DNA from 2 places in the Psychrobacillus sp. NPDC096623 genome. Region 2 is predicted to be linked to the other one. Evidence: predicted binding sites of a transcription regulator. Region 2 holds the regulator's gene; the other holds the start of a gene.

Region 1 (15,320 bases), on a different contig from region 2:
TGATTGCTTATAGGCAGCGAATGGTAATTCCTCTTCTCGATGCTTATCCACTTGGTTTACGATTAAATATACATTTTTATTATAATGAAGTAATTGCTTCGTAAATTGAAAGTTTAGCTCTGACTGAACATGATTATAATCCATTACGTAAAAAACAATATCTGCTAAGTGCAGGGCAGATTCAGTAGAAATTCGATGCGCATCATCTGTTGAGTCTACTCCGGGAGTATCCATTATAGTGATACCTTTTGGGAGCTTTGAAGTGGCATGTCCTATTTCAATTTGAGAAACCTTGCTGCCATCTTTTGAATATTTTTTTACTAGTTGTATATCATACTCTCCAGAAAATCTGACAGGCGGCTGATCTACGAAGTGAACGAGTGCATAGTTATCTGCCGTATTTTGGACTGTTACGATATTTGCAGATGTTGGAATCGGACTGGTTGGAAGTAATTGTTCGTCTACTAACGCATTGATCATACTCGATTTACCAGCGGAAAAGTGACCTGCGAAGGCAATAGTAAATGTGCCTTTTTCCAGTTTACTAGCAAATAATTTAGATTTACGATAACGTTCGTCGTCATTGTTTTTTTGGAAAATAGCTGCAAGTAATGCATTTTGTTCTTTTATCGTTTGTAATTCCTTTGAGTTCTGCATATAAAAAGTTTATCTCCTTCATAATTCGACAATGTATACCTATCATAGCAAAATTTTAACGTCTATAACAATAAACTTCGATTCAGCAAGTATTTAATCTCGAAAAGAGAAATTTTAATTCTATTTTTGGAGGGGTTGATACTCTAGTTGGAATTATGGGCAGTTTAGTTGGAATTTTTTTAAATTTAGTTGGAAAAATGAACATGTAAGTTGGAATAGTAAAAAATCACCAAAAAAAGACCACCAAAATCGGCGGTCACCTAGTAAATAATAATATTATTCAGAATTGAAACGGTATATTGCTATCTTTTTGCTTTCACCAATAATGTCATCACGATTATTTATATGATTTTGGCCTTAGGTGCGGTAGATTTTAAAATATATGCTGTTACTCCACTATACAATATAATGGACGAACCAATGATAATAGCTAACATATAAATCATCCTCCCAATTGAATTTGATATTCATTCTCATTCATATGATACCACATTATATTTCAAAATTCTACAAAATCTATTCTTTTTTCCTATCCCACATGATAAAATTGTTACATCTATACTAGATGGAGGGGAAAAAATGAGTACTTCTAAACATATTCAAACAGTTTTAAATGGGACAATCCAATCCCTTAAATCAGTTATACCAATCTCAATGGACATTAAACCCCCTTCCTTGATGGTGCAACCATTTGAACAAAAAGAAATGGGTGTACTTATTGGAATTATCGGTGATATTAAAGGAAGAATAATTATTGATTCTACTGCTGAAAGCTTCTCTGCTATTGGTGCAACTATGTTCGGAATGCCATTAGAAGGTGAAATGCTCGAGTCCTTTACTGGCGAGCTCGGGAATATGGTCGCAGGAAATATATGTACATCGGTTGCAAGTAGTGGAGTTCAAGTTGATATAACTCCCCCTACTGTTATTGTCGGTTCTACCCGTTTATTTGGATTTCAACATGCATTTAAATTACCTGTAGTGATTGAAAATATTGGTGCAATGACAATTATATTAACAATAGATGAATAAGGAATAGAACCTCCTATTTGAAGGAAGGTTCTTTTTTTATTTTTAAAAATGATTCTAATTTTGTAATTATCCAAGTTAGCGATCACATTTCACATATAATTCACAGTTTACATGCGTGAGTGTGATTTTTATCACATCTTCTCACTACTAATATATTTATTATGGAATTATACAAGTTGAATTTGAGGAGGTGTAAGTAAATGTCAAAAAAGAAAGAAAAAGATTCTGATTTAAAAGGTACTCTTTATTCAGTTGGTTTTGTTGGCATATTTATGTTAGTTACTTGGTTCATGGCATTTTACTTATTCATAGACAGATTTTAATTTAATTGGAGGTTTAGGACTTATGCATATCCATAAGTATGAAAAGTGGTGGCTAACTTTTGGGATTAGCTCGTTGGTATTATTTTTAGGTATAGTTGGTTATAGTGCATTCCATTTTGGTTCACATCCCCCAACAGGTAAGGTTTACATCGATCCAGAGCGAGTGGATGAAATAGCCCCATTTAATAATCCAGGGGTTCATAAAGTAGAAGGGAAAAAATGGGACTATGAAGTAGTTCTAGTAGCTTCTGTCTTTTTCTATAATCCTCCTGAGATTGAGGTGCCATTAGGTTCCACTGTAAAGTTCATATCTACAACTAAAGACGTTGTTCATGGATTTCAAGTTGCAGGAACAAATATAAATATGATTCTTGAACCAGGTTATGTTTCGGAGTACGTAACAACAGTAGACAAAGCCGGGGAGTTTTTAATCTTATGTAATGAATATTGTGGCGTAGGACATTCTTCTATGACGTCTATGCTAAAGGTGGTGGAGTAAATGACAACGATTAAAGAAAAAGCATTAGGTTTTACTATAGTTGATCGTCGTGATGGTAAATTAGCTCTTGCTAATATGTATGTAGCATTTATCGCATTATTCATCGGTGGTCTTTGTGGATTACTACAAGTTTTAGTACGCTCTGGTAAATTTACACTCCCTTGGGAAATTGGGTATTATCAAGTTTTAACTGTTCATGGTGTGTTATTAGGTCTTATTTTAACAACATATTTTATTCTTGGTTTCCAAATCGCTGCTATGAGCAGAACTTCTGGTACGTTTACAGACAAACAACGCTTACTCGGTTGGATTGGTTTCTGGGTAATGACTATTGGTACGGTTGCAGCTGCAACAATGGTTTTATTAAACGAAGCTTCTGTATTGTATACATTCTACGCCCCTCTTCAAGCACATTGGATTTTTTATGTGGGTATGGCATTAGTAGTTGTAGGATCTTGGATTGTTGGTATTGCTTTATTTATGAAGTACGTTGAATGGCGTAAAGCGAATCCTGGTCAACCTAGTCCTCTTTTGTCGTTTATGGTTGTTGTCAATATGGCTATGTGGCAAATCTGTTCTTTAGGAGTAGCTGTAGAAGTAGTATTCCAGCTTATACCGTGGTCTTTAGGATGGGTTGATAAAGTAGATGTATTGCTTTCTCGTACGTTATTCTGGTATTTCGGGCATCCATTAGTATACTTCTGGTTATTACCAGCATATATGGTTTGGTACGTAGTCATTCCAAAAATTATTGGTGGAAAAATTTTCTCTGATGCTTTAGCTAGACTTTCTTTTATGCTATTCTTACTATTCTCTATTCCGGTTGGGTTCCATCATCAGTTAACAGAACCAGGGATTCAGTCATTCTGGAAGTTCTTACAGGTAGTATTAACGATGATGGTTGTTATTCCTTCCCTATTAACAGCATTTTCAATGTTTGCTTCATTTGAATTACGTGGAAGACAGCTTGGTGCTAAAGGATTATTTGGTTGGTTTAAAAAACTTCCGTGGAATGATGCTAGATTTACAGTTCCATTCATCGGAATGGTCGCGTTTGTACCTGCTGGTGCAGGTGGTATTATTAACGCATCTCACCAGATGAATCAGTTAATTCATAATACGATCTGGGTAACTGGTCATTTCCATTTAACAGTAGCAACAACTGTAGTCCTAACTTTCTTTGGCGCATCTTACTGGTTACTACCTCACTTAACTGGTAGAGTGCTGACAAAACAAATGAACAAATTAGCTATTATTCAAGGTATTGTTTGGGCAGTCGGTATGACTATTATGTCAGCTGCAATGCATATTGTAGGCTTGATGGGAGCACCTCGCCGCTCTGACTTCTCTACTTATGGTGGTGCAACGCAAGCAACTGATTGGATTCCGTACCAAATTGCACAAGCAGTTGGTGGAACAATTCTTTTCGTAGGTATTATTTTAGTACTATATATTGTCGTAAATCTATTATTCTTTGCTCCTAAAGGGGAAACAGAGTTCCCTATTGGAGAAGTTTCAGAGCATGCTGAAAAGTCACCTATGTGGTTGGAAAACTGGAAAATTTGGTTAACAATTTGTATAGCATTAATCTTGTTTGCCTATACAGTTCCAGTGATAGATATGATCCAAAATGCCCCTCCAGGCTCAAAAGGATATAAATTCTGGTAGTAAAATTGAAAAATGGTTAGTCGAGACTTATGTCAAGACTAACCATTTTATTTAGTATAACTAATTTTACAAAAGGCTATTTCAATGGTGAATTTCAAGCAAAGTTGATTCCCGCTCCGGCCGAACAATTTCCGCGGGCGTTGCTTTACCCTCCTTGCCTGGCTTGTGGGATCTTCAGCTTTCTTTTGCCACTGTAGTCGCCGCCTTGAGCTCTAATATCTACAAAATCGCTTAACCATTCTTATTAAAGCTTATAAATTCTTGTGTACTTTTCTTCTAAATAATCTGCTAAGTATTTACCGTTAAGCCCTTCACCTGTTGCTGATTTAAGAATTTCCCAAGGCTTTTTAAGCGCTCCATACTGATGCACATTTTGTGTAAGCCATTCCTTGATAGGTGCCAGATCGCCTTGTTCTAGTAAACTATCAAACTGTGGAATATCTTTTAGCATTGCTGCTTTAAACTGAGATGCATATATATAGCCTAGTGCATAGGATGGGAAATAACCAAAGCTTGCACCTGCCCAGTGTACATCCTGAAGAATACCTTCTGCATTTGTAGATGGTCTAACACCTAAATATTCCTCATATTTGGAATTCCAAATGTCTGGTAAGTCCTCTACTTTTAAATCTCCGTTAAACAACCCTTTTTCGATTTCATAACGAATCATAATATGAAGAGCATATGTTAGCTCATCTGCTTCGATACGAATTAAGGAAGGTTTGACTTCGTTGATTGCCCGGAGAAAATCTTCCATCGGAACTTCTCCAAATTGTTCAGGAGAGTAACTTTGTAGCTTTTCATAGTTTTGTTCCCAGAACTTTGGATTTCGTCCAACAAAATTTTCATAAAATAATGATTGGGATTCATGAATACCCATGGAAGCTCCACCTGCTAAAGGAGTTCCTGTTAGCTCCTCTGCAACATTTTGCTCGTATATTGCATGACCACATTCATGTATAGTACCGAACACAGCAGAACGGAAATCGTACTCATCATATTTAGTCGTGATTCGTACGTCCCCCCTATTTAAGCCAGTTGCAAATGGATGTACTGTTTCATCTAATCTTCCAGCTTCAAAATCATAGCCAAGCTGCTTAAGAATATCTAAACTAAATGCCTCCTGTTTCTTTTTATCAAAAGATTCAAACAGGAAATCAGTCTTAGGTTGGTTTGGTGATTCTGAAATCCGCTTCAATAAAGACACGATTTTTTCTCTTAATTCACTAAAAACTCCATCTAAAATTTCTGTTGTCATCCCTGGTTCGTATTGATCTAACAACACATTGTATGGATTGTTATCTTTTACTCCCCAATAATCCACAAATTTCTTCAAAGTTGTTACCATTTCATTTAAATACGGTTGGAACATGGACCAATCATTTTTAGCTTTCGCTTCTTCCCAAATAGATTCTGATTTAGATTGAAGCACGACAAACTTGTTATACTCATCTGAAGGAATTTTCTTACTTAAATTATATTCTTTTTTAACTTCTTCAAAAACACGTTTAGTTACTTCAGTAACGGAATCTAGCTCCACTTCCATTTCGTCAAGTAATCCTTTTAGTTCATCTGAAGTCGATAAATTAAATACATCTGTTGCAAGTACCCCAACAACTTCTGAGCGCTGATCAATTCCCTTTTTCGGTGCACCAGTTCGCATATCCCAATAAAGCACCCCTAATGCTTCTTGATAAGCACCAATCTTTTTAACATAATCTAAAAAACTTTGTTCTACTGACATTTCTTTTCCCCCTAGTATCATTATGAAATAGATGTAGGTAATACCCCTGTAAATCTGTTTTTTAGCTGTGCTTCCTCTTCATTTAACAATAAATGAATTTCCCCGTAATCACTAGAGGTACGGATCAATCGTCCAATACCCTGTTGTAATCTTAGTAGCATAAATGGCAATTCTACTTCCTCGAATGGATTGTTAGAGAAAGATCGTTTTGCATCAAATAATGGATCTACCGGTGGAAGGGGCAGATCATAAATAATAACTCTCGTTAATGCTTCTAATGGTAAGTCCAAACCTTCCCAAAGGTGATAAGAACATAAAGTCGAGTACTCACCATTTTGGAATTCCTTCACAATGGTTGATAGTTCACGATCACCTTCAAAGACGATATCATTTCTATCTCCAATAGTTGCTCTAAAGGATGCCATTGCAGCTTTCGATTTAAACAAAATAAGTGTTTGCATCGAGTCTTTTAATAGTTTTTCCACATGATAAGGTTTCTCCTGCTGTTCCATTTCCGTGGCATATATCTTCATTACTTCATCATAATCAAATGGTGATGCAACGGAGAACGATTGGAATTTCTCAATTCCTAATGAATCCGCAATATACGTAAAGTCTTTTTCGATAGATAATGTAGCAGATGAAAAGACAATCGGAATTTTAGAAGTAAATAATTTCTCATGTAAGATATCTGTAACTAATCTAGGCATAATGATTAATGTTTCATAACCATCAATAATTTCTAACCATTCAATGCCATCCCCTTTTTCGGTAAATAAACGAAGTGAGAATGTATATTGCTCTAAAAATTCTTCCACCATACGTAACTCATATTCTGGAATTGTAAATAACTCCGACTCGAATACAAATTCTTCAAGTAAGCTATCTGTTACTTTAATAGCCTGTTTACATAATTGCATTAACTCTGGAGATTTATCAACCTTCATCCGGTCTGTTTCTTCCATATTACTACCAATACGTAATAATCCAAAAATCTTGTCATGTAAATCTTGTAGAGCTTCCATCAAATTTAACGTTTTTTCTCTTACACCATCGACCATTACTTTTTCTAATAATCGAATAAGTGTTTCACTTTGAATTTCATACGTTAATGCTTTTTGAGCAGCAAATTCAAGTAAATGTCCTTCATCCAAAACAGCCATCGATACTTCTGGCAATAAAGGCATTTGACCTTCTCTAATACGCGATTCCTTTGTCCAAATATGCTCCATTAAAAATTCATGTGAACAAATGATCAAGTCTGTAGACTCACGATAATGCTGACGGTGAATTGTTTGGCCACAACGATTTCGCAGATCACATACCATACATTGTTGGGTAGGATGATAGTTTACTTTTTGCCAATCCTCATCGCTTACACCAGCAAATTGACTGCGTTCCCCATATGGATAAATTTTTTGCATAGATGAATGCGCATAAACAAAATCAGGAACTTGGTCTTCAATTTCTTCTAAAAAGTATTCATTCTCATCATCTTTTTGCGCTTCTTCTAGTCGTTTCAAACACAAATATTGATCACGAGATTTTGCTAAACGTACATCGATTTTAATATCCAAATAGTTTTGAAGCTTAAAAATATCTCCAGCTTCTTTAACTAGCTGTTCTATTAACGTTTCATCTGCGCATGCGATCAATGCTGGTTTTCCGGTATAACGAGCATACGAAATAGCAGGAAGTAAATAAGCAATTGTTTTACCCGTACCTACTCCAGCTTCTGCGAATAGTACATTTTTCTCTTTTAAAGTCTTTTCAATCTGATAAGCCATGAAAATTTGTTCATCACGACATTCAAAACCTTTTTCAGGTAATTCATCATATAAGACATCACCCATCCAATCTCCTAATGATTCGAAGAAAGAACGGTCTTTTGATAGTTGGAATGGTAAAGCTTGTTTCATATAAAAACTCCCTTAAATAATAATATAACAGCAAGGGAGAAACCAGTCTCCCTTACTGTTATGAACGTTTACCCCAGAACTGATAGTAATCCGTTCGAATAAATCCATTAAATAATTTACGCTTTTTGGTTGCTCTTCTACCGTATACATTCTCAAAGTTTTCCATAGACGACAACATATATACGGACCACGATGGATATTTTTCCATCAAATGTCCTAGTTCACTAATTACCTGCTCAATTACTTCCACTTCACCAATACGCTCTCCGTAAGGTGGGTTACTGACCATTACTCCGTCCGTCAAAGTAGTAGTAAAATCCTTTGCATGCATTTGTTTAAATGTGATTAAATCAGCAAATCCAGATTCAAATGCATTTTGCTCAGCAATTTGAACCATTTTATGATCAATATCTGATCCAATAATTTGAAGCTCTTGATCATAATTAGCTAATGATTCTGCTTCATTACGCACTTCTTCCCAAATTGTTTTTGGCATCCATGGCCATGCTTCACTATGAAAGTCACGATTAAAGCCTGGTGCAATATTTTGTCCAATCATTGCTGCTTCAATCGGAATAGTACCAGAACCGCAAAAAGGATCTACAAATGGTCGGTTGGGACTCCATTTTGAAATTTTCACTAAAGCTGCTGCAAGTGTTTCCTTCAATGGAGCTTCCCCTTGGCCGTGACGATATCCACGTTTATGAAGGCCTGCACCACTTGTATCAATTGTAATAGTAGCAATATCTTTCAATATACTAATTTCCAGTTTAAATGTTGCGCCAGATTCGTCTAAAAAACCTATTCTTTTATGAGCTAATTTTAAGCGTTCCACTACTGCTTTTTTTACAATTGCCTGACAGTCTGGAACACTGAATAAGGTTGATTTTACTGATTTTCCTTGAACAGGAAAAGCTGCATCCACTGGCAAGAATTTTTCCCATTGAATTGCTTTTGTACGTTCAAATAGCTCATCAAATGTTTTGGCTGGGAACTGAGCAGCTACAATCTTCACTCGGTCTGCAACACGTAACCAAATATTTGCTCGTGCTATTGCACGCTCGTCCCCTTCAAAATAAATCTTGCCGTTTTCTGTTGTAGTTTCATATCCTAGTGCTTTTACTTCATCTGCAACGATGGATTCTAGCCCCATAGCTGAAGTTGCTACTAATTTAAAAGTTGTCATTATATATTCCTTTCTTGTTTATAAATTTCCCATAACTCGATAAAATCCAAAAGCTCATTAATCGCAAGAGATTTACTATAATAAAACCCTTGAATGATATCGCAGCCCATCTCTTTTAAAAGCTTCGCTTGGTCCTCAGTTTCTACGCCTTCTGCAATTACTTTTATACGCAGACGATGAGCCATTAAAATGATTGCTTCTACTATAGCTTGCTTGTCTTGTAAATTAGTAATTTGTTGGACAAAGCTTCTATCAATTTTCAAATAATTGAGCGGAAATCTATTTAAATAACTTAGGGATGAATATCCAGTTCCAAAATCATCAATAGAAATCTTGAATCCCATCCCTTTTAGTTTTACCAGTTTACTTACTATATCGATGGAATCCTTCATAACTGTGCGTTCTGTAAGCTCTAGCTCCAAAAGCTGAGGACTACAATTATACTGCATTAGGATAGAATTTATACGCTCGATAAAATCATCCTGCTGAAAATGGAGCGAAGCAATATTAATAGATACGGGCAATATATGTATTTTGCCTCGGGATCTTGCCTCTAGTATATCCATACAAACTTTTTCTAAAATAACTTCGCTTAAAGGAATTATAAGACCTGTATCCTCAGCAATAGGTATAAACTCAGCGGGTGAAACAAAACCTAACTGATCATTTTTCCATCTTACTAAAGCTTCTACACCTATAATTTCATGTTTTTCTAGGTCAATTTTAGGCTGGTATTGGATAAAAAAGTCTTTGTTTTGTATGGCTTTCCTTAGCTCTGCTTCCATGATTATTTCTATCTTGGAATCCTTTTTCAATTCCTCAAAATAAAAGGCATATTGGTTTCTGCCATTTTGTTTAGCAAAATACATTGCCTTGTCCGCTTTGTATATTAACTTCCCAATCTGTTTACCATCTTGCGGAAATAAGCTAATTCCTATACTTACGCTAATATAAACCTCTGAACCACATACAAAAAATGGTTTACTGAAGAGTTTCGTTATTTCCTTAGCGAGAACTGCAGCATCTTTTTGATAAAAAATATTAGATCTGGAAAATATAAATTCATCAGAGCCATAACGACCAAAAATATCAGATGGACCTACAAGCGAGTTAATACGAGTTGCAACCTCTTTTAAAATAAGGTCACCTATTTCATTTCCCAACGTATCGTTTATCTGTTTAAAACGATCTAAGTCAATAAATAAAATAGCATGACTTTCAGTTGAATAATTTACCTTGTCAAATAGTAATTCATGGAAGGCATGTCGATTCGCTATATTTGTTAAAAAGTCGTTTTGACTAAGTTCTTCTAGTTCTTTTTCAGTCTCTTTTTCAAAGGAAATATCTGAAAATATACCATAATAATTTGTTAGTGTACCAGTTTCATCTATAACACTATAAATTGCGAGATTTTCTGGATATACCTCTCCATTTTTTCGTCTATTCCAGATTTCGCCCTTCCAAAATCCTTTCGTACGAATTTCGGACCACATTACTTTATAAAAGTCCGCATCCTGTTTACCTGACTGCAAAATACTTGGAAATTTCCCAAGCACTTCGGAAGACTTATAGCCGGTTACTGTTTCAAAAGCTTTATTTACAAGTGTTATTTGCATATTCTCATTTGTAATCATTATACCTTCTACAGTCGATTGAAAAATCTGTTCCACCAATTCAACGGGAAATGTCTGTATTTTTGTGGGTGGTTGTAGTTTTTCCACAATCCTTCCCTCCCATATAACGTACTTTAATAATCATTTATGTAATAGAAAAGCTCTCCGTTTCTGGAGAGCTTCTTAGTTATTAAATATAGCCACTCATACACTCAATAAGCCATGTTTTGTTTCCACGGTACTCAAACGGTGCTTTACCTCGTACGTATGTGGATGGCAATCATCTATCTACAGAATAAATCTGTTCTTCTATCCGTTCAATTCCTTCAAGAAGATGCCCCTACCATAATTTGGGTTTCTCACTCGTGGGGTTTACCTCGTTCCACCTGTATAGTTTCCTATACAGCTCCGTCACTGTGGCACTTTCAGAGACTTTCAGCCATATCCTAAGACTTAGGCCTTCATCCCGCCGTCAGCTAAATCTAGCTGCCTTAGTTTATTTTTTCACTAAGCACGAACACTACATTCATCTCAGAATTGTGTGAGCATGGACTTTCCTCTACAATGTCAAGCATTGCAGCGATTGCCCGAATATATAAGTGGTATCATTAGTATATACGAAATTTCGGGGAGATTCAACATAACAGAACTAATATAATTATTCGTACAATTTACTTCCAAATACATGTTTTTCAAGATGGGAAAGACGTTTTAAAATATCAAAATTAGTTGCCCCTGTTTGCGGTGCAGCAGCCTGAGTTCTCCTTGGTAATTCCTCCAGCTGTTCTTGAAGTTTTTTGTTTTCCAACTGAAGTTGAGCAATTCTCTTCTCAAAAGCCTCGTAATCTTGAATAATATCGTCTAAAAATACATCTACCTCTTCTTGGTTATAACCTCTTAAACCTGTTTTAAATTCTTTTTCTAATATATCAGAAGCCTTTAGTTTAAATTCCATATGGTATCTTCCTTCCATCTACAATTCGCTACTCGTATTATAGCATATCGCTGTCGAATAATGGAGTATTTTCAGCCATTTATATGCGCTTTTTGTTATGTTTTGCGCTTTCCCGGGAAATATTTAATTTACGCATTAGTCTTATTTCCCGCCTAATAAGCTCTTTTTTCAAGCGAGAATTCCTGTCTGTATAAAGCTTAGCTTCATATTCTACACATCGCTGAGTTATTTCTAGCGCTTTTGGGAAATTTTTTAGTTGGTGCTCGTATAGCTTGGCAAGTTCGATATATACCTCTATACGATATTTCCCAGAAGTCTCTTTTGAAGCCTGAAGAAAAGCTTGCAGACTCTCTTGAAATAATCCAGCTCTTTTTAAATGGAGACCAACGAAATAATAAGCAATACTTGACTCTTCATCTGAAAAATTATTTACGACAAAAGTAAACCAATCCTGACTTGCATCCATCGTTTTTAAATCACGAAACCATCTACCAATATTCGTGTATGTTGCTGCAGTTTCTATTATTTCTTTGTCTTGAAGCAATTCCACAGAAAGGATATATAACGTAACGAGCGATAAAATATCCCATTCATTATGCTTTAACACCTTCATCAAGTTTGTTGGATTACCGCTTTTCACCGCATCAAAATAAATAATTGGAGCAAGATGGCCAGGAATATCGTTTTCTCTTCTAAAACCTAGTTTCATTTCCTCCATCTGTTTAAGCTTGAAGCGCTCTAATTCACCCTTCCAAATTCTTTTAGAGGAATGCATTAAATCAATTTGGTGATGCTGTTTTAGTCGTGGCAGATTATTTCGATTCATCGTCCACCTTGCAACTAATTGAGGGATATCAAAACTCTTTCCGTTATATGTAATGATTGTCTGTTCGTTTTCCCAAAAATCAGTTGCTCGTAAAAAACTTACCTCTTGACCCGGATCTGCTAGTACATATTGTGTCAGCAAAAATCCATTCTCCACTTCTTTCAATACGCCATTTAAGAAAATTAGTACACCTGCACCTTTTAACCCTGTCGTTTCGGTATCATAAAAACAAAATGGACTATTTTTAGCAATTGTTAACGGGTGAGTAGGATAGACTTCCTGCATAAATTGTTTTGCCTGTTGTAGCTTATTAAGCCCAATATTTCCATGTATATGCTTGGAATGATAAAATGTTTCCTTTACAAAGTAAAACCCTTTTTCATCTTTGATCAATTTTAGACCTGCATTTTCCCATTGCTCCACATAAAAGGGAAGCGCCATTTCTAGCCCTTCCTTTTTAATGTTGTCAGCAAATGGTTTCTTTTTTACTAAACCCTTCATTTGCATAAGCTTTTTTTCATACGACATGTCTGTCCACCTGCAATAAATGTAGTAACTTAATTACTTCCCCTTTTAAATTCAACTCTGCATCCTGTGCACCAATGCATGCCGGACATCCACTCTTACACCTACAACCCTCAACCTGTTCGGTCACTCTTGGTATTAACTCATTCCAAAGGTCGAACATTCTCTCAGATAGACCAATCCCACCTGGATAGCTGTCATACATATAAAAGGTAGGTTTTTCTCCATGAATTGATTTTACTTGTGGCACAACATGAATATCCTTCGCATCACAATGAATAAATAAAGGGATAAATGCATGTAAAGCGTATGAAACTCCAGTCATAGCATCAGACAACAAAGTATCCTTCCAGCCTTCTGGTTTATCAAAACTAAACCAAGTAGAAGATGTATGCAATTCTATCGGTGGTAAATGAATTGGACCAGAGCCGATATTATCATGCGTATCAAACTTTATCTTTTTAAATATTGTTGGCTGTGCTAACACAATTATGTCTCCGAACCTGAGCATGCCAATTTCAGCTTCTTTTACTTTATCTTCGCTTAACACTTTTAACTCGATTGCTATGTTGGCATCTGTAAAATAATCTACATCGACTTCACGTACAAATGCCTTTTTCTCTTCCCAATCTAATATTTCCACTTGGAATTGAGTTCCTTGGTGCAAGTAAATAGCTTCTTCGTGAAGCAAGGTCATTGCACTATATTGGTCCATCTCACCAATAACTCTCGTTTTAGTTGGAATAGACTGATCGATGATAATCACATTCTCCTGAGATGCAGAACGTAAGCTAATATTGCTAGCAGGAAAACTATCGGACATCCAATGCCACTTTTCCGATGTTCTTAAAAGAACCCCTTCACTCTCAAGAAATGCTAATAGTTCCTGTATTGAAAATTCGGCATACGAATCGGTCAAAGAAAATGGCAATTCAAATGAAGCACATTTTAAATGGTCCATTAAAATAATCATATTATCTGGATGAATTCTAACTTCCTCTGGAGATTGTCCAAGAAAGTATTCAGGATGTTTGACAACATATTGATCTAAAGCTGTCGATTGAGCTACGTAAATAATAAGTGCTTCATCCTGTCTTCTGCCCGCTCTACCTGCCTGCTGCCAAGCACTTGCAATGTTACCAGGATAACCTGTCATAATACACGCCTGTAGCTGCCCAATGTCGACACCTAACTCTAACGCATTCGTGCTTACAACTGTTCGAATAACCCCATCCCGTAACCCTTTTTCGATCGTCCTTCTTTCCGAAGGCAAATATCCACCCCGGTATCCTCGGATCGTTTGGTCATTAATCTTTTTACTAACTAAAGACTGTAAGTAAGTAACAAGCATCTCTACACGAACTCGACTCTTCGCAAAAACAATTGTTTGTATACCATTTACATATAATTCCTGAGCTAGATCTCTTACTTCTAAAATAGCACTTCTTCTTACGTTAAAAACGGGATGTACAATTGGAGGATTATAAAATACAAAATGTTTTTTCCCTGCTGGTGCACCATTCTGACTAATCAATTCATGTGCACTATTGGTTAAATTCTCAGCTAGTTCCTTAGGGTTTTTAATCGTTGCAGAAGTACAGATAAACTGAGGATTACTACCATAATATGCACAGATTCGCTTTAATCGTCTAATTACATGTGCCACGTGACTACCAAATACACCCTTATATGTATGTATTTCATCTATGACAATATATTTTAAGTTCTCAAAAAGCGTCACCCATTTTGTATGATGAGGTAATATCCCCGAGTGTAGCATATCAGGATTCGTTAATACGATATGACCAGACTTGCGAATTTTTTGTCTAATGCCTGGTGCAGTATCACCATCATATGTATAACTTAATATTTCTTCCCCAGTAGCTTCTATTAACTTATTTAAATCACTTTTTTGATCCTGCGCTAATGCTTTAGTAGGAAATAAATAAATGGCACGTGAAGTCGGATCTTCTATTATCGACTGAAGAACAGGAAGATGATAGCAGAGTGATTTACCAGAGGCAGTAGGGGTTATTGTTGTATACGATTTGCCGGCTGAAGCTGCATCAAAAGCAAGTCGTTGGTGTATGTATAACTGATTTACACCACGACTTTTCAGCGCTTTTTGAATTGATTGATGCATTTTATCTGGAAAGGGCGCATAAATTGCTTCTTTTTCTTCGGTTGTGTGAATATGTTCAATTTGGGGAAAGCGATTACCATCCACTTTCCATGCATCCAATAATTGTGGAATACTCTTTTTTTCAAGCATACTCATCGCCTACTTCCTTTATAGCTTGGACTATGGTTTCAAGCGTATATTTGGATGAATGGACAGACGATAGAAACCTTTTTTTACTAGTTCCCTTATAA
Region 2 (15,320 bases):
TTTACAGGATAAGCCTGATTTTCAGGAGAGTTTTGAAAATTATAGTACTCTGGAGAAAGTACGACAATTAGACGCTGAATTTAGATTAGAGGTCGAAGCCTTTGTGAACGACTGGAATGATAGCATGGGAAGTCGCATACTTTACGATACATTACCAGATGGAAGAATTGAACAGGATTCCTGGGGTGAGGTTATTCGACATGTAATTGCACATGAAATACACCATATCGGACAATTATCTATTTGGGCGAGGGAATTAGGAGAGAAACCGGTATCTGCTAATGTAATTGGTCGAGGCCTTGCAGATTCTGCAAAGAGTAAGTAGACTCTGACTTTAAAAAGGATAAAGAAAAGGTAGTGAAACCAAAAAACGAATTGGTTTCACTACCTATTTTCTTTAAGGTGTTATTTCTTCAAGCTGTTCCTGTAATTCTAACCATTCATTTGACAGGTCATCTTGCTTTTCTTTCCATTCATCCAATTCACGTTGCAGCTGTTGAACAGCTTCGTGATCTTGGAAAATTGCAGGGTCACATAGCTTTTCTTCAATCGTTGCAATTTCTGCATCAATCGTTGGAATCTTACTTTCTAATTCCTCTAGCTGGCGTCGAAGCTGGCGTTCTTTTTTCTTGGCTTCTTTATCAATAGTAGATGTGTTCACTTTCGTCACTATCGTATTTTCAACGACGGTATTTTCTAAAGCGAGCTCTTCCATTTCTTCCTTTTTCTCTAAATAATAGTCGTAATCTCCAAGGAATAGTGTTGCATCATCGCTTGCTAATTCAATTACCTTGGTTGCAATTCGGTTAATGAAGTATCGGTCATGGGAGACGAATATAATTGTTCCTGGAAAATCGAGCAAGGCATTTTCGAGAACCTCTTTACTATCTAAGTCTAGATGGTTAGTAGGCTCATCGAGTACAAGAGTATTCGCTTTTAAAAGCATTAGCTTTGCAAGTGCGAGTCTTGCTTTTTCACCACCAGATAATGTTGATACCGTTTTTTGTACATCGTCTCCTGTAAACAAGAAACGACCTAATACAGTACGGACATCTCTTTCATTCATCAATGGCCACTCGTCCCATAGTTCTTGAAGGGCAGTTTTGTTTCCAGTTAAAGCAGCTTGTTCCTGGTCATAGTATCCAAACTGGACATTCGTTCCGTACTGAATTTTACCTCCAGCAGCATCCAACTGTTTCATAATGGTCTTTAGTAAAGTAGATTTTCCGACCCCGTTTGGTCCAACAAGTGCGATTCGATCCTGCTTGTATACGGAGAACGATATATTAGATGAGACGGTCTTGTTTGGATAACCGACTGCGATTTCCTCAAGGCGCAACACGTCATTGCCACTAGGTCGATCAATCGTAAATCCGAATGAGGCGGATTTCTCATCGCCGTCTGGGGACTCCATCCAATCCGTTTTTTCGATAACCTTACGTCTAGATTGAGCCATTTTAGTAGTAGAGGCACGAGCAAGATTTTTACTAACAAAATCCTCTAGCTTCGCTTTTTCCTCTTGCTGTTTTTCATATTTCTTTCTATCTAACTCGTAGTTTTTTGCTTTTTGCGTTAAGTAGGAGCTGTAGTTGCCCACGTATCTTGCTACATTATGACGAGATACTTCGTACACAAAGTTGACTACCTGATCTAAAAAGTATCGGTCATGCGAGACGATAAGCACTGCGCCGTTATAATTTTTTAAATAGTTTTCCAAAAAGCTTAACGTTTGAATGTCCAAATGGTTGGTAGGCTCATCGAGAATCAGTAAGTCTGGCTTACTTAATAGCATTTTTGCAAGTGCTAATCTCGTTTTTTGTCCTCCCGATAATGCTTGGACAGGCTTGTCGTAATCATCTGGGAAAAACTGCATCCCGTGTAAGATAGAGCGGATATCTGATTCGAAGCGATAACCACCAGCTTCCTTAAAGGCTAACTGTAATTCATCATAAGTTGCAGCCACTCGTGCATAAGCTTCGGAATCTTCATATATAACAGGGTCTGCCATCTGTGATTCCAAGGCACGGAGCTCTTTTTCAGAGTTAATGAGATGACTAAAAATCGTCTTCATTTCCTCCCAGATAGTCAGCTTGGATTCGAGTCCTGCATGCTGTTCTAAATAACCAAGACGAATATTTTTGGGCATAATGATTTCGCCTGAATCGTACGACATTTCACCTGCTATTATTTTAAGTAAAGTGGATTTTCCGGCGCCATTTCTACCAACAAGGGCTACCCGGTCTCGGTCCTGAACCTCTAGCTTTACATTAGTTAATATATCTTCACCGTTAAAGGATTTTGTTATTTGATTGACTTGTAAAACAATCACAATTATTCGCACCTCAATTCTATCCTAAGTGTAATAGATAGGGCTTGTTGTTGCAACGCCATAGCTTTACAATGATAGAAATGTCTAGTAAGATAAAAACGATTTGTTTGACTAAACTAGGAGGATTTTTATGAAACCTGAAATACCGAGAATTCCTCAAGCTACTACAAAAAGACTTCCATTATATTATAGATTTTTACAAAGCTTTCATAATGCTGGACATAAACGAGTTTCCTCACAGGAACTGAGTGAAGCGATGAAAATTGATTCCGCAACTATTAGAAGAGATTTCTCTCATTTTGGTGCGCTTGGGAAAAAGGGGTACGGTTATGACGTTCCAACTCTACTTGAGTTTTTCCGTAAAACACTCGATCAGGATGAGGCTGCAAATGTGGCTCTTATTGGTGTTGGTAGTTTGGGAAATGCTTTTCTAAAGTATAATTTCCAAAAAAACCACAACACAAAAATTGTCGTTGCATTTGATACTAAGGCTCCTGTTGAAGGTACTACTATAAGTGATATACCGGTGTATCATTCGAGTGTGATGCTTGAAAAGCTAGAGGAATTTGGAATTGAACTAGTTATTTTCACTTTGCCAAGTCGATCTGCACAGCAAGTAGCCGATCAGCTAGAGTCCTCATCTATTAAAGGGATATTAAACTTTACGCCAATTCGTATTCAAACAAAAGACGCTATCCGCGTGCATACAATCGATCTTTCTGTTGAACTACAAACCCTTATCTATTTAATAAGAAACGAACATGCTGAATAATGTAAAAAGCCTTTGACCACATTGCTAGATGGTCAAAGGCTTTTATTAAGGAAAAAATATTATCTGCATATTTGAATATTGTTCAAAAAATTTCTGAATATCTTCCCCATAAAATTGAACAAGTACAACAAATCCATTTAATAGCATATGAGAGATAATAGATGCAATGATTCGCTTCGTCTTGTAATAAATAAAGGAGAATATAAATCCAGATACTGCATATAGTAGGATGTGCGTAAAGTCAAAGTGTATAATGGCGAATACAATCGCACTGACAGAAGCAGCTACAAAGAAATTCGTTTTTGGAAGTAGTGTTCCGAAAATGATACGACGAAAAATGAGTTCCTCTAGTATAGGAGCAAATAGGACAATAGAAAATATAGCAAATGGTACTGCTTGGGCGATTTCTATAAACTGGGTTGTATTTTCTGAGCCCGGATCCACACCAAATTTAAGCTCAATACTTGCCGCAAACCCCTGACCAAAAAGTACTAGAAAAAATCCGACAATTCCCCAACCAATCGTTTGTAGAGTGGGGGTTGAGTTACCTTTTAACGGCTTCAAGTAAGTATTGTCTTTTCGGATGATTAGCAGGGTGATTACCGTGGCAATTGCCATGCTAAGAAATACCCACCAACCAGAAATATTAAGTGCGGGATCTTCCACACCTTTTGTTTCAAAAAAATTATAAAGGAACGGCAAGATTGGCACCAGCACAGCTCCAGATAACTGCATAATGCAGTAAACGATTAAAATGTAGATACCGGTTTTTTGTTGTTTCATGAACAGTTTAAGTCCTCTCTCTTTGTAGCTTCTTCTTTCATTGTATCGGAAATAGGAAATAAAAGAAAAAGATACCTTCTCACTTGCAAAATGTTCTGTGATTAATTATTATTATAAGTGTGTTAGCACTCAAAGAGTAAGAGTGCTAATAATATTAAATTTTACTATTTTAGGGAGGTAGTTTCACTTGTTAAGACCATTAGGTGATCGTATCGTAATCGAATTAATCGAAGCTGAGGAAAAAACAGCATCTGGCATCGTACTTCCAGACTCTGCTAAAGAAAAACCGCAAGAAGGAAATGTTGTTGCTATAGGTACTGGACGAGTACTTGAAAACGGCACTCGCGTTGAACTAGACGTTAAAGAGGGAGACCGTATCATCTTCTCTAAATATTCTGGTACAGAAGTGAAATATGAAAATAATGACTATTTAATCTTACGCGAAAGCGATGTACTAGCTATTATTGGCTAATAAAACTTTCAAAAATATATTCAGGAGGTAACTAACACATGGCTAAAGAAATTAAATTCAGTGAAGACGCTCGTAGCGCAATGCTACGTGGAGTAGATAAACTTGCAGATGCTGTTAAAGTAACACTTGGACCAAAAGGACGTAACGTAGTTCTGGAGAAAAAATTTGGTTCACCACTTATTACTAATGATGGTGTAACAATCGCAAAAGATATCGAATTGGAAGATGCATTTGAAAATATGGGTGCTAAGTTAGTTGCAGAGGTTGCTTCTAAAACAAACGATATCGCTGGTGATGGTACAACTACTGCTACTGTTTTAGCACAATCGATGATTCGTGAAGGATTGAAAAACGTAACAGCAGGAGCTAACCCAGTAGGAATCCGTAAAGGAATTGACCTAGCAGTTGCAGCAGCAGTTACAGAGTTAAAAGCAATTTCTAAACAAATCGAAGGCAAAGAGTCAATTGCACAGGTTGCAGCTATTTCTTCAGGAGATTCTGAAGTTGGTGATTTAATCGCGGAGGCAATGGAACGTGTTGGTAACGACGGTGTTATTACAATTGAAGAATCTAAAGGCTTCACTACAGAACTTGATGTAGTAGAAGGTATGCAGTTCGATCGTGGATATGCATCTCCATATATGGTGACAGATTCAGATAAAATGGAAGCTATTTTAGACAATCCATATATTTTAATTACAGATAAAAAAATCACAAGCATTCAAGAAATTCTTCCTGTGCTGGAGCAAGTAGTACAACAAGGTAAACCACTTTTACTAATCTCTGAGGACGTAGAAGGGGAAGCTTTAGCTACTCTTGTATTAAACAAATTACGTGGAACGTTCAATGCTGTAGCTGTTAAAGCTCCAGGTTTTGGGGATCGTCGTAAAGCAATGCTAGAAGATATCGCAGTTCTAACTGGCGCTGAAGTAATTACAGAGGATTTAGGCTTAGACTTGAAATCTGCTAACATTACACAATTAGGTCGCGCTTCAAAAGTTGTTGTATCTAAAGACAATACGACAATCGTAGAGGGTAACGGAGAGTCTGATCGCATCGCTGGTCGTGTAACACAAATCCGTGCTCAATTAGAAGATACAACTTCTGAATTCGACAAAGAAAAACTACAAGAACGTCTTGCTAAATTAGCTGGTGGTGTAGCTGTAGTGAAAGTCGGAGCAGCAACAGAAACAGAACTAAAAGAACGCAAGCTTCGTATTGAAGATGCTCTTAATGCTACCCGCGCAGCAGTTGAAGAAGGTATCGTAGCTGGTGGTGGTACTGCACTAGTAAACGTATATAACAAAGTTGCAGAATTAGCAGAAACAAAAGAAGGCGACGTAGCAACTGGTCTGAAAATTGTACTTCGTGCATTAGAAGAACCAGTTCGTCAAATCGCTAACAACGCAGGTCTTGAAGGATCTATCGTTGTAGATCGTCTAAAACGCGAAGAAATCGGTATCGGTTTCAACGCTGCAACAGGCGAATGGGTGAACATGATCGAAGCAGGTATCGTAGATCCAACTAAAGTAACTCGTTCAGCACTTCAAAATGCTGCATCTGTAGCAGCATTATTCTTAACTACAGAAGCAGTAGTTGCAGACATTCCAGAACCAGCAGGCGGCGGCATGGGCATGCCTGACATGGGCGGAATGGGCGGCATGATGTAAAAAAAGCCAGAAACCCTTTATAAATAAGGTGTTTCCAGTTCAATTTACATTACTTTACCACTTCTGTGTATTAAAAAAATGCATATGACTAATTTTAGAGGAGGTCTTTCATCAGTTTGCTAAACTGTTGGGAGGCCTTTTCTTCCATATTGGTAGTCATGAGAACCCTGTCAATATATAATGTCAATTTATGGAGTATAAGTGGATACGGAACAAGCATCGTCTTTACTTGAAGATGGAGCAATTACCGAACACTCAGCAGGCGATATAGCTGTGAAAGAAGCTGTTTTCCAAGATTCTAATCCGGTTGAAGTTGCGACTCATTGGAAAGAAGCATTAAGACTATTTGAATGTTTTTGAAACTGATTAACCAACATTAAAAGGAAAAACATTTAAGATTGGTGAAGGACAAGACGTATTTTAATGGGGGAATTAGACATGGATTTTACGAATAAAGTGGTGTTAATTACTGGTGCAGGTGCTGGGATAGGTCGCGAAACCGCACTTCAATATGCAGCAAATGGTGCGAAAGTGGTTGTAAATGCAATAGGGAAAGAACGTGGTAAACAAACAGCCGAGTTAATCAAAGAAAAAGGCGGAGAAGCCATCTTTATACAGGGTGATATATCGAAAAAGTCCGATGTGGAAAACATGGTGAATAAGACGTTACAGGCATACGGACGGATTGATATTTTAGTTAACAATGCTGCTGTAGTTGCTGCTGGGACCATTGAGAATACAACGGAAGAGGATATCGATCGTACATTGGCCGTTAATATTAAAGGGACTTACCTTACATCTCAATATGTCGCAAAACAAATGAGAGAGCAAGGTGGCGGAGTCATCGTTCATGTTGGTTCTGTTGCTTCTATAAAAGGACATCAAGACCGTAGCATTTATAGTGCATCAAAAGGGGCTGTCTTAGCTCTTACGAAATCAATGGCGCTGGAATTAATGGATGCCAATATCCGTGTTAATTGCGTCAGCCCGGGAACAACCTATACGGATGGCGTACATAATCGTATTGAAGCTTCTTCAGATCCAGAAGCATTGAAATCGATGTATTTCGCAAGACAGCCCATGAATCGTCTCGCAAAACCAGAGGAAATTGCCCATAGTATATTGTTTGCAAGCTGTGACGAAGCAGCATTTATGAATGGAAGTAATATTGTCATTGATGGTGGTACGTCGATATAAGTAACCTCCTGATATGTATGGGTTTGTATGTAAGGCGAAAGCGAAATGCTAACATAGAGGATTATTATCGAGGCTTCTCATTAGTTGTGCGAACTTTTGAGGAGCTTCTTTTTATTTCTGCTTGTAAAGTGGAGATAGACATTCTTTGTGATTTGATCATTTGAATGACAAAGTTTATCCCTAATCAAGTGCTACACCAACCTTTGCAAAAAGCGACCGGTCAATTTAAGGAAGGTAATTCCTCGATTTATTCATAATATTTTTTTTACTTTAAATAATCATTCAATTAACAAACAATTGTTTTTTATTTAAACAAATGTTTGTTTTTTTATTGACAGTTAAAATTTCTGATGTTAGTATGAGTTTTGTAAAAATTAAATATTATTTCTCGTATAATATTGGGGATCTGGCCCGAAAGTTTCTACCAAGCTACCGTAAATAGCTTGACTACGAGGTTGCGTACATAAACATGGGATAAATCTATTATTTTCTCCATTATCTACCTTCCTGAAGTCAAGCACCGGTGCAAACTCGGTGCTTTTTATTTTTTTACAAACAATACAACATGATGAACATAGGAGGAAATTTTAATGAAAAAAAGCACTAAGAAAATAGTAATGGTCTTAATCATAGCTTTAATGACTACTGTAATGGCAGCATGTGGAAGTGACTCAGCTAAAGAAACTGAAGCTAAGTCTGGTACAGGAGAAGAAGGATTAAAAATTGCCATTGTAACAAGTCCTTCTGGCGTTGATGATGGTAACTTTAATGAAGATAACTATAACGGTATTTTGAGCTTTATTGAAAATAATCCAACAGCAACAGTAAAGTCTGTTAAAGAAGAAACTGGTGATCCTGCTGCGGCTGTACAAGCTGTTGCTGATATTGTGGCAGATTATGATGTTATTGTAACACCTGGGTTCCAATTTGCTGGGATTTCTAGCATTGCTGTAGAAAATCCAGATAAAATCTTTATTTTGAATGACTCTGAGCCAGCTCCTGTAGATGGCCAAACTGATTTCGAAAACATCTATGCGATGAATTTTGCTGAACAAGAGAGTGGTTTCTTTGCAGGAATGGCTGCAGCACTAGAAACAAAGACAAACAAAGTAGCGGTTGTAAATGGTATCGCTTATCCTTCCAATGTCAATTATCAATTTGGCTTTGAATCAGGCGTAAACTATGCTAATAAAGTTTTTGAAAAAAATGTGGAACTTGTTGAACTATCAGGCTATGCAGGGACTGATGTAACGGGGGCTGATGTTGGTGGTAACTATGCAGGATCCTTTGCAGATGAAGCAACTGGTAAAGTAATCGGAAATTCATTGATCAAACAAGGTGTAGATCTTATCTTTGTTGCTGCAGGTGGTACTGGTAATGGTGTATTCACAGCAGTGAAGGAAGCTAAAGACGACGTAAAAGTAATTGGTGTGGATGTTGACCAATATGATGACGGTGTAAATGGTTCTGAAAATATTGTTTTAACGTCTGCTGTAAAATTCATGGCTATGAACATTGAAAAGGCATTGAATTCTGTTGAAGATGGAACATTCAAAGGCGGAAATGTAGTTCTTTATGCGGATACAGATTCAACTGGCTTTATAAAAGAAGAAGGCCATCATCAATTATCAGAGGATACGCTAAGTAAATTGAATGAGGCTTACGAGTTAGTTAAAGCTGGCACAATCGTACCTGCATCTAATTTTAATGAACATTCTCCTGAACAGTTTCCAGGTTTATAAGGTTAATTAGAAACACTATTACAGTAGAAGTTTATCATATCCCTAATATTTGAATAATTAGGGAATGGTGAGCTTCTATTATTTTTCCTATTATGGTGAGGAAGGAGAACCAACGATGTCTAATTATATCGTAGAAATGAAACATATAACCAAAAGTTTCCCTGGAATAGTAGCGAATGATGACGTATCCATTGGCATTAAAAAAGGAGAAATTTTTGCCTTGCTTGGTGAAAATGGTGCTGGCAAATCCACATTGATGAGTATGCTGAGTGGGATGTACGAACCCGATGAAGGAGAAATTTATATTCGGGGAGAGAAGGTTCAAATCAGTTCGCCGAACCATGCAGCAAACCTTAACATCGGAATGGTCCATCAGCATTTTAAGTTAGTCGAAGATTATACGATTACAGAGAATATTACTTTAGGAATTGAGCCAATTAAAAGGTTTGCAGGACTCTTTCCATACGTAGATATTCGAAATGCCAATCGTAAAATTGAAGAACTATCCAAAGACTTTGGCTTGGAAGTGGATCCTACAAAAAAAATTGCCGATCTTACGGTTTCCATGCAGCAACGTGTGGAAATTTTAAAGGTGCTTTATCGTGAAGCAGAAATCCTTATTTTTGATGAACCAACTGCCGTCCTAACTCCACAAGAAATCGATTTCTTACTTGGTATTATCGAAGGTCTGCGAAACAGTGGAAAAACCATCATTTTAATCACCCATAAGCTAGAAGAAATTAAGAAAGTGGCCGATCGATGTGCAGTATTGAACAAAGGTAAATTAGTGGATGTGTTGGATGTAAAGACAACATCGGTCAACCTTATGGCTCAATTAATGGTGGGTAGAGAGGTAAGTTTTGAATCTGAAAAAGTACCTGCTCAGTTTAAAGAAGAAGTATTGAAGGTAGAACATCTAACTGTGAAAAATGAAGATGGATTTGAAGTAGTTAAGGACGTTTCCTTTACGATCCGCAGTGGTGAAATATTTGCGATTGCTGGTGTTGCAGATAATGGTCAAGTTGATATAGCGGATGCCATTGCCGGATTGACAAAGGTCAGCGGAGGTAAGATATTCCTCGAAGGTAAGGACATTACAAATGAAAGTATTAGAAACAGAACAGAAACTGGAATTTCTTATATACCTGAAGATCGACAAAGCTATGGGCTATTTTTGGATTTCGATTTATCAACCAATTTGGCATTAAAGCAGTACTATAAGGAGCCCTTTTCTAGTAAAGGAATCTTAAATAAAGAGGTATTTGAGGAATTTGGCAGCAAGCTAATTGATCAATTTGATATTCGAAGTGGACAAGGTATTAAGACGCAAGTTCGTTCGATGAGTGGTGGTAACCAGCAAAAAGCAATTATTGCCCGTGAGATCGAATTACAATCCCCGCTTATGATTTTCGTTCAACCAACACGAGGAGTAGATATTGGTGCGATTGAAAATATTCATAACATGATGATTCAACAACGTGATCAAGGAAAAGCGATATTACTGGTTTCGTTGGAGTTAGAAGAGATTATGAATGTAGCGGATACGATAGGTGTTATATATAATGGCCAACTTCAAAAAGTTGCAAGCAGTGAATCATTAACGACCAATGAAGTGGGTGAATATATGATGGGGGCTAAGCATGAGTAAGGATAAAAAGAAAAAAAGCTTAAGTTATCGTCTGTTTTGGCCAATACGGAATGAGAAATGGCAACCGATTACAATCCCGGTAGCTTCTATACTAATAAGTTTTATTGCTGCGGCAATAGTGATACTTTTACTGGGCAAAAATCCGTTACAAGCGTTTTACAACTTGTTCCAAGGGGCAGGGATCTTGCCAAAGTCTTCTTATGCTGGCTACAAGAGTATACTGACTGATTTTTTGAGTTTGCTAAACGCCATGACGCCACTTGTGTTTGCCAGCTTGGCAGTGGCTGTTGCTCTTAGAGCTGGCCTATTTAATATCGGTGTTTCCGGTCAAATGCTCTTCTCTGGTTTTTTAGCGACGGTAATTGTAGGTTATAGTGGGTTAGATGCCATCATTGCAAAGCCACTTGTTTTGTTGGTTGGAATTGTTGCTGGAGGCTTAATGGGTGGATTAGTAGGATGGTTAAAATATAGATTCAACATACATGAAGTAGTATCTACTATTATGTTAAATTATATTGCCCAATATGTCATAAGCTTCTTTATTCAAATGTATTATGTTGATCCTGTTTCAAGGCAATCCAAATATATTTCAGAAGAAGCAAGGTTGACGTTAGTAAATGTTGAGATAGCAAACTTGAAAATGGATATTCCATTGGGCTTTATTTTGGCTATCATTATCGCCATTTTAATCAAGTTTCTTATGGACAAAACAGTGGTTGGTTTTGAAATTAAAGCTGTTGGTTCCAATCGAAATGCAGCAAAATATACAGGAATAAATGTCGGAAGAAATACAGTCTTAGCCATGATTATTTCAGGAGGTTTGGCTGGTCTTGCAGGTGTAACGTATTATTTAGGTTATTTCTCTTCCATACAACCCAAAGTATTATCAAGTATCGGTTTTGACTCCATTGCGGTGGCACTATTAGGAAACTCTCATCCAATCGGGATTATTTTTTCATCTTTCTTAGTATCAATTATTGACCAGGGAAGCACGTATATGAGTTCGCAGGCTGGGATCAGGCAAGAAATTGCTTCTGTGATCATCGGGTTAATCCTATTGTTTAGTGCATGTGGTGCGTATGTGAAGCATAAAGTCAGCCGCTTGAAGGAAAAAGAAGTGGATCGAAAGGACAGTGAATCATAAATGGATACGATTATTATTGATGGATTATCCTTTGCTCTGCCTCTTTTTATCATGGCAATAGGTGGTATATATAGTGAAAAAAGTGGTATCACCAATTTAGCACTTGAAGGCTTTCAAGGTTTCGGTGCATTCATCGGAGCCCTGTCAGCTGTGTTAATCGCAAACGCTTCTGGAATAGATGTTCAAAATCTATTTTACGTGTCGTTTCTGTTTGCGATGATTGGCGGGATGGGTTTTTCCGTTATTCATGCTGTATTAAGTATTAAATTTAAGGCAAATCAAGTAATCAGCGGTGTTGTGATTAATATTTTGGCGTTAGCACTAACGACTTTCTTAACAACACAAATAAATGCACTTGTATTTGGAGCGGCTTCGGACAAGTTTCGATTAGGTGTATCGGAGCGGTTTACGATTGAAGGTTTAGCCAATATACCAGTGATTGGTGCGGTCTTTACGAATGTGTATCCGTTCGAAGTGATTATCGTTGTGATTGCCATTTTTGCTTGGTATCTTTTATATAAAACAAGATTCGGTATGCGCTTAAGAGCGAGTGGGGAAAATCCTCATTCGGTTGATGCAGCAGGTGTAAATGTATCGAAAATACGATTTTCTGCGGTTCTAATATCAGGTCTTTTATCAGGTTTAGCTGGTATGTGCTTTGCCTATTCCATTTCAGCTAACTTTTCTTCCAATATTTATATGGGATATGGATTCTTGGCTATTGCTGCATTAATCTTTGGTAACTGGAGGATTCTCCCTACTTTAGCAGCTTGTCTTATCTTTGGTTTTGCAAAATCGGGGGGAACGTTTATTGCTCAGGAATTGGCATTGCCAAGTAGCTTCACCGATTTATTCATGATTTTACCGTATGTATTAACGTTATTGTTATTAGTCTTTTTCTCTAAATCAAATCGCGCTCCGAGAGCATTAGGTGAAATTTATGACAAAGGAAAGAGATAGATAAAGTAAAACTACCATCATGTGGGGGGGTTCTTCATCCCCACTGATGGTTAGTTGAACCAATGGGACCTTTACTTTTGTATCTAAGGTAAAAGTAAATATCTAAAATAAAGGATTATAATAGAGGCTTCTCATTAGTTGTGAAAACTTTTGGGAAGCTTCTTTTTTCATTTCTTTTAACAAAGGGATAGTTCTGTTTTGGTAAAGATAAAGTGCTAATCATTATAAGCATGGCTCAACTGTTTGATTAGCTTCAATTCTATTGTTTTCCGTAAAATCATAAAATGGTAGGTTATGAATGCAATGGTTTACCTGAGGGAGGACAAAGTAGTATATTACAAAATCCCTATTGACTATGTATATTTCATATCTAACAATAATCTTTATGCAGAAGCTAAATCGTCGGACTAGAAGGTGGAACAAAAAGTGAGAAGAATGGAAAGAAGACAGCAACAAAAATTAAATGAGCGGATAAGGAGTAAGTTTAAAGGTAAAAAAATAAAAGTGAAGATTTTAGCAGCGGGTTCAATATTGTTTTTATGTAGTTTGCTTCTATTAAATATTTTCATTTGGTCAAGTGATGTCAGTAAACTAGAAGAGCCTACTCCACAGCCAACTATTATTTATGACCAAAATGGAGAGGTAGCTAGTAAGATTGAAACTTCGAATATTGAAGGAGTTAGTATAGAACATGTTCCAGAAAATCTTATTCATGCTGTAATTGCAACAGAAGATCAGAGGTTCTACAAGCACAAGGGAATTAACTATATAGCAATTGTTCGAGCATTTTCTCAAAATATGGTGAGTGGAGAAATTGTGGCAGGAGGAAGCACAATCACACAGCAGTTGGCTAAAAATGTCTTTTTAACACAAGAACGTACATATACGAGAAAATTTAAAGAACTTATTTTAACGAAAAAAATTGAACAAACATACCCCAAAGATGAAATTATGGAACGGTACTTAAACCAGATCTATTTCGGTGAAGGAGCCTGGGGCATACAACGTGCTTCACAGACGTACTTTGGCAAGGATGTTAGTGAATTAACGCTAGGTGAGTCAGCTATGCTTGCTGGGTTGATTAAAGCACCTTCTAAATTGTCACCATTTAAAGATATGAATAAATCAGTTGAACGGAGAAATCTTGTTCTATCATTAATGGTAAAGGAAGGCTACATTAGTCAAAATGATGCGGAAAAGGCAAAAGAACAGTCTATAGTATTAGATGGCGAAAAATTTGATGATTATAAAGGTAAATATCCATATTATGTAGACCATATTATTGAGGAAGCTATAAATAAATATGGTCTCACAGAAAATGAGGTTCTTGCGGGTGGACTTCATATTTATACTGAATTAAATCCTACAATACAAAATTCGGTTGAACAGGTATATAAGGATGAAAAGATGTTTCCGGAAGGTCAAACTGATCAGTTAGTACAAAGTGGAGCAATCTTCATCAATCCTTCAACCGGCGGAATCAACGCACTTGTTGGAGGAAGAGGAGAACATACCTTTAGAGGATTTAATCGAGCTACCCAACTAAAACGACAACCCGCTTCTACAATGAAACCATTAGCAGTATATACTCCTGCTTTGGAGCAAGGGTACGAAATGGATGATATGTTACAAGATTCACCTATTAATATTAACGGATATCAACCAATGAACTATGACAAACAATTCCGTGGAGAAGTTACGATATACGATGCTTTGGTAAACTCATATAACGTTCCGGCGGTATGGTTATTGCAGAGAATGGGCTTGAAGTACGGGGTAAATGCAGTGGAGCGTTTCGGTATTAAACTAAAGAAAAAGGATCATAATTTAGGTTTAGCACTTGGTGGTATGAATGAAGGGGTATCTCCTTTATTAATGGCTCAAGCATTCTCCTCATTCTCTAATGATGGCGTAATGGTAGAAGCACACTCTATCCAAAGAATTGAAGACGCAGATGGCGAGATCATTGCTAAATGGCATAATAATGCTACAAGCGTCACGAATCCTTTAGTCGCCCAGAATATTACCTATATGCTCAAAGGTGTTGTTGAAGAAGGCTCAGGAATGAATGCCCAAGTAGAGGGATGGGAAGTAGCTGGTAAAACGGGTACAACAGAGCTACCTTTTGCTACTGTAGGAGGAGCAAAGGATCATTGGTTTGTTGGATATACTCCACAAATTGTTGGGGCAGTTTGGATGGGATACGATAAAACGGATGAAAATCATTATTTGTTGGGAACTAGTGGATCTACTGCCCCAAAGATTTTTAAAGAAATTTTCTCTGAGTCTATAACGGAATTTTCCCAAAAAGAATTTGACTTATCATTACTAGGCAAACAACTAAAAGAACAGAGGGAGAAAGCGGAACAACAGATGAAAAAGGAAGAGGAAAAGAAAGAAAAGGAAAAAGGGAAGAAAGATAAAGAGAAGAAAGATAAAGAGAAGGAAAAAGATAAAGAGAAGAAAGGTAAAGAGAAGGAAAAAGATAAAGAGAAGAAAGAGAAGAAAGAGAAGAAAGAAAAGAAAAAAGAGAAAGAAAAAGATTAATTGGAGAGGCATCGAGAATTCTGGAGAAACATTAATTATCTGGCTTAAAAGACACC

Evidence for each region. The regulator Rex, encoded in region 2, represses fermentation and respiration genes when NADH is low (regulators of the CRP and FNR family bind a similar motif). The targets are predictions, from matches to a motif close to TTGTGAAATATTTCACAA.
Region 1: the regulator Rex is predicted to act here: its motif matches at 1,809-1,826, upstream of ACIQX2_RS07660 (cytochrome c oxidase subunit 2A).

What each region holds. Positions count from the first base shown of each region.
Region 1 covers NZ_JBIWER010000002.1:572,581-587,900, reverse strand. Annotated here, with positions in the region: gene ACIQX2_RS07670 (dynamin family protein) at 1-657, opposite strand, end outside; gene ACIQX2_RS07665 (chemotaxis protein CheX) at 1,237-1,689, shown strand; gene ACIQX2_RS07660 (cytochrome c oxidase subunit 2A) at 1,890-2,012, shown strand; gene ACIQX2_RS07655 (cupredoxin domain-containing protein) at 2,035-2,511, shown strand; gene ACIQX2_RS07650 (b(o/a)3-type cytochrome-c oxidase subunit 1) at 2,512-4,179, shown strand; gene ACIQX2_RS07645 (carboxypeptidase M32) at 4,424-5,923, opposite strand; gene ACIQX2_RS07640 (ATP-dependent DNA helicase) at 5,944-7,842, opposite strand; gene ACIQX2_RS07635 (THUMP domain-containing class I SAM-dependent RNA methyltransferase) at 7,901-9,028, opposite strand; gene ACIQX2_RS07630 (putative bifunctional diguanylate cyclase/phosphodiesterase) at 9,028-10,749, opposite strand; RNA gene rnpB (RNase P RNA component class B) at 10,853-11,236, opposite strand; gene gpsB (cell division regulator GpsB) at 11,300-11,596, opposite strand; gene ACIQX2_RS07615 (ribonuclease H-like domain-containing protein) at 11,676-12,950, opposite strand; gene ACIQX2_RS07610 (DEAD/DEAH box helicase) at 12,940-15,219, opposite strand; gene ACIQX2_RS07605 (YppE family protein) at 15,212-15,320, opposite strand, start outside.
Region 2 covers NZ_JBIWER010000006.1:86,562-101,881, reverse strand. Annotated here, with positions in the region: gene ACIQX2_RS15620 (DinB family protein) at 1-325, shown strand, start outside; gene ACIQX2_RS15615 (ABC-F family ATP-binding cassette domain-containing protein) at 398-2,329, opposite strand; gene ACIQX2_RS15610 (redox-sensing transcriptional repressor Rex) at 2,460-3,101, shown strand; gene ACIQX2_RS15605 (CPBP family intramembrane glutamic endopeptidase) at 3,147-3,884, opposite strand; gene groES (co-chaperone GroES) at 4,072-4,356, shown strand; gene groL (chaperonin GroEL) at 4,395-6,026, shown strand; gene ACIQX2_RS15590 (hypothetical protein) at 6,228-6,386, shown strand; gene ACIQX2_RS15585 (SDR family NAD(P)-dependent oxidoreductase) at 6,465-7,223, shown strand; purine riboswitch at 7,592-7,693, shown strand; gene ACIQX2_RS15580 (BMP family lipoprotein) at 7,814-8,965, shown strand; gene ACIQX2_RS15575 (ABC transporter ATP-binding protein) at 9,081-10,613, shown strand; gene ACIQX2_RS15570 (ABC transporter permease) at 10,606-11,757, shown strand; gene ACIQX2_RS15565 (ABC transporter permease) at 11,758-12,717, shown strand; gene ACIQX2_RS15560 (transglycosylase domain-containing protein) at 13,153-15,264, shown strand.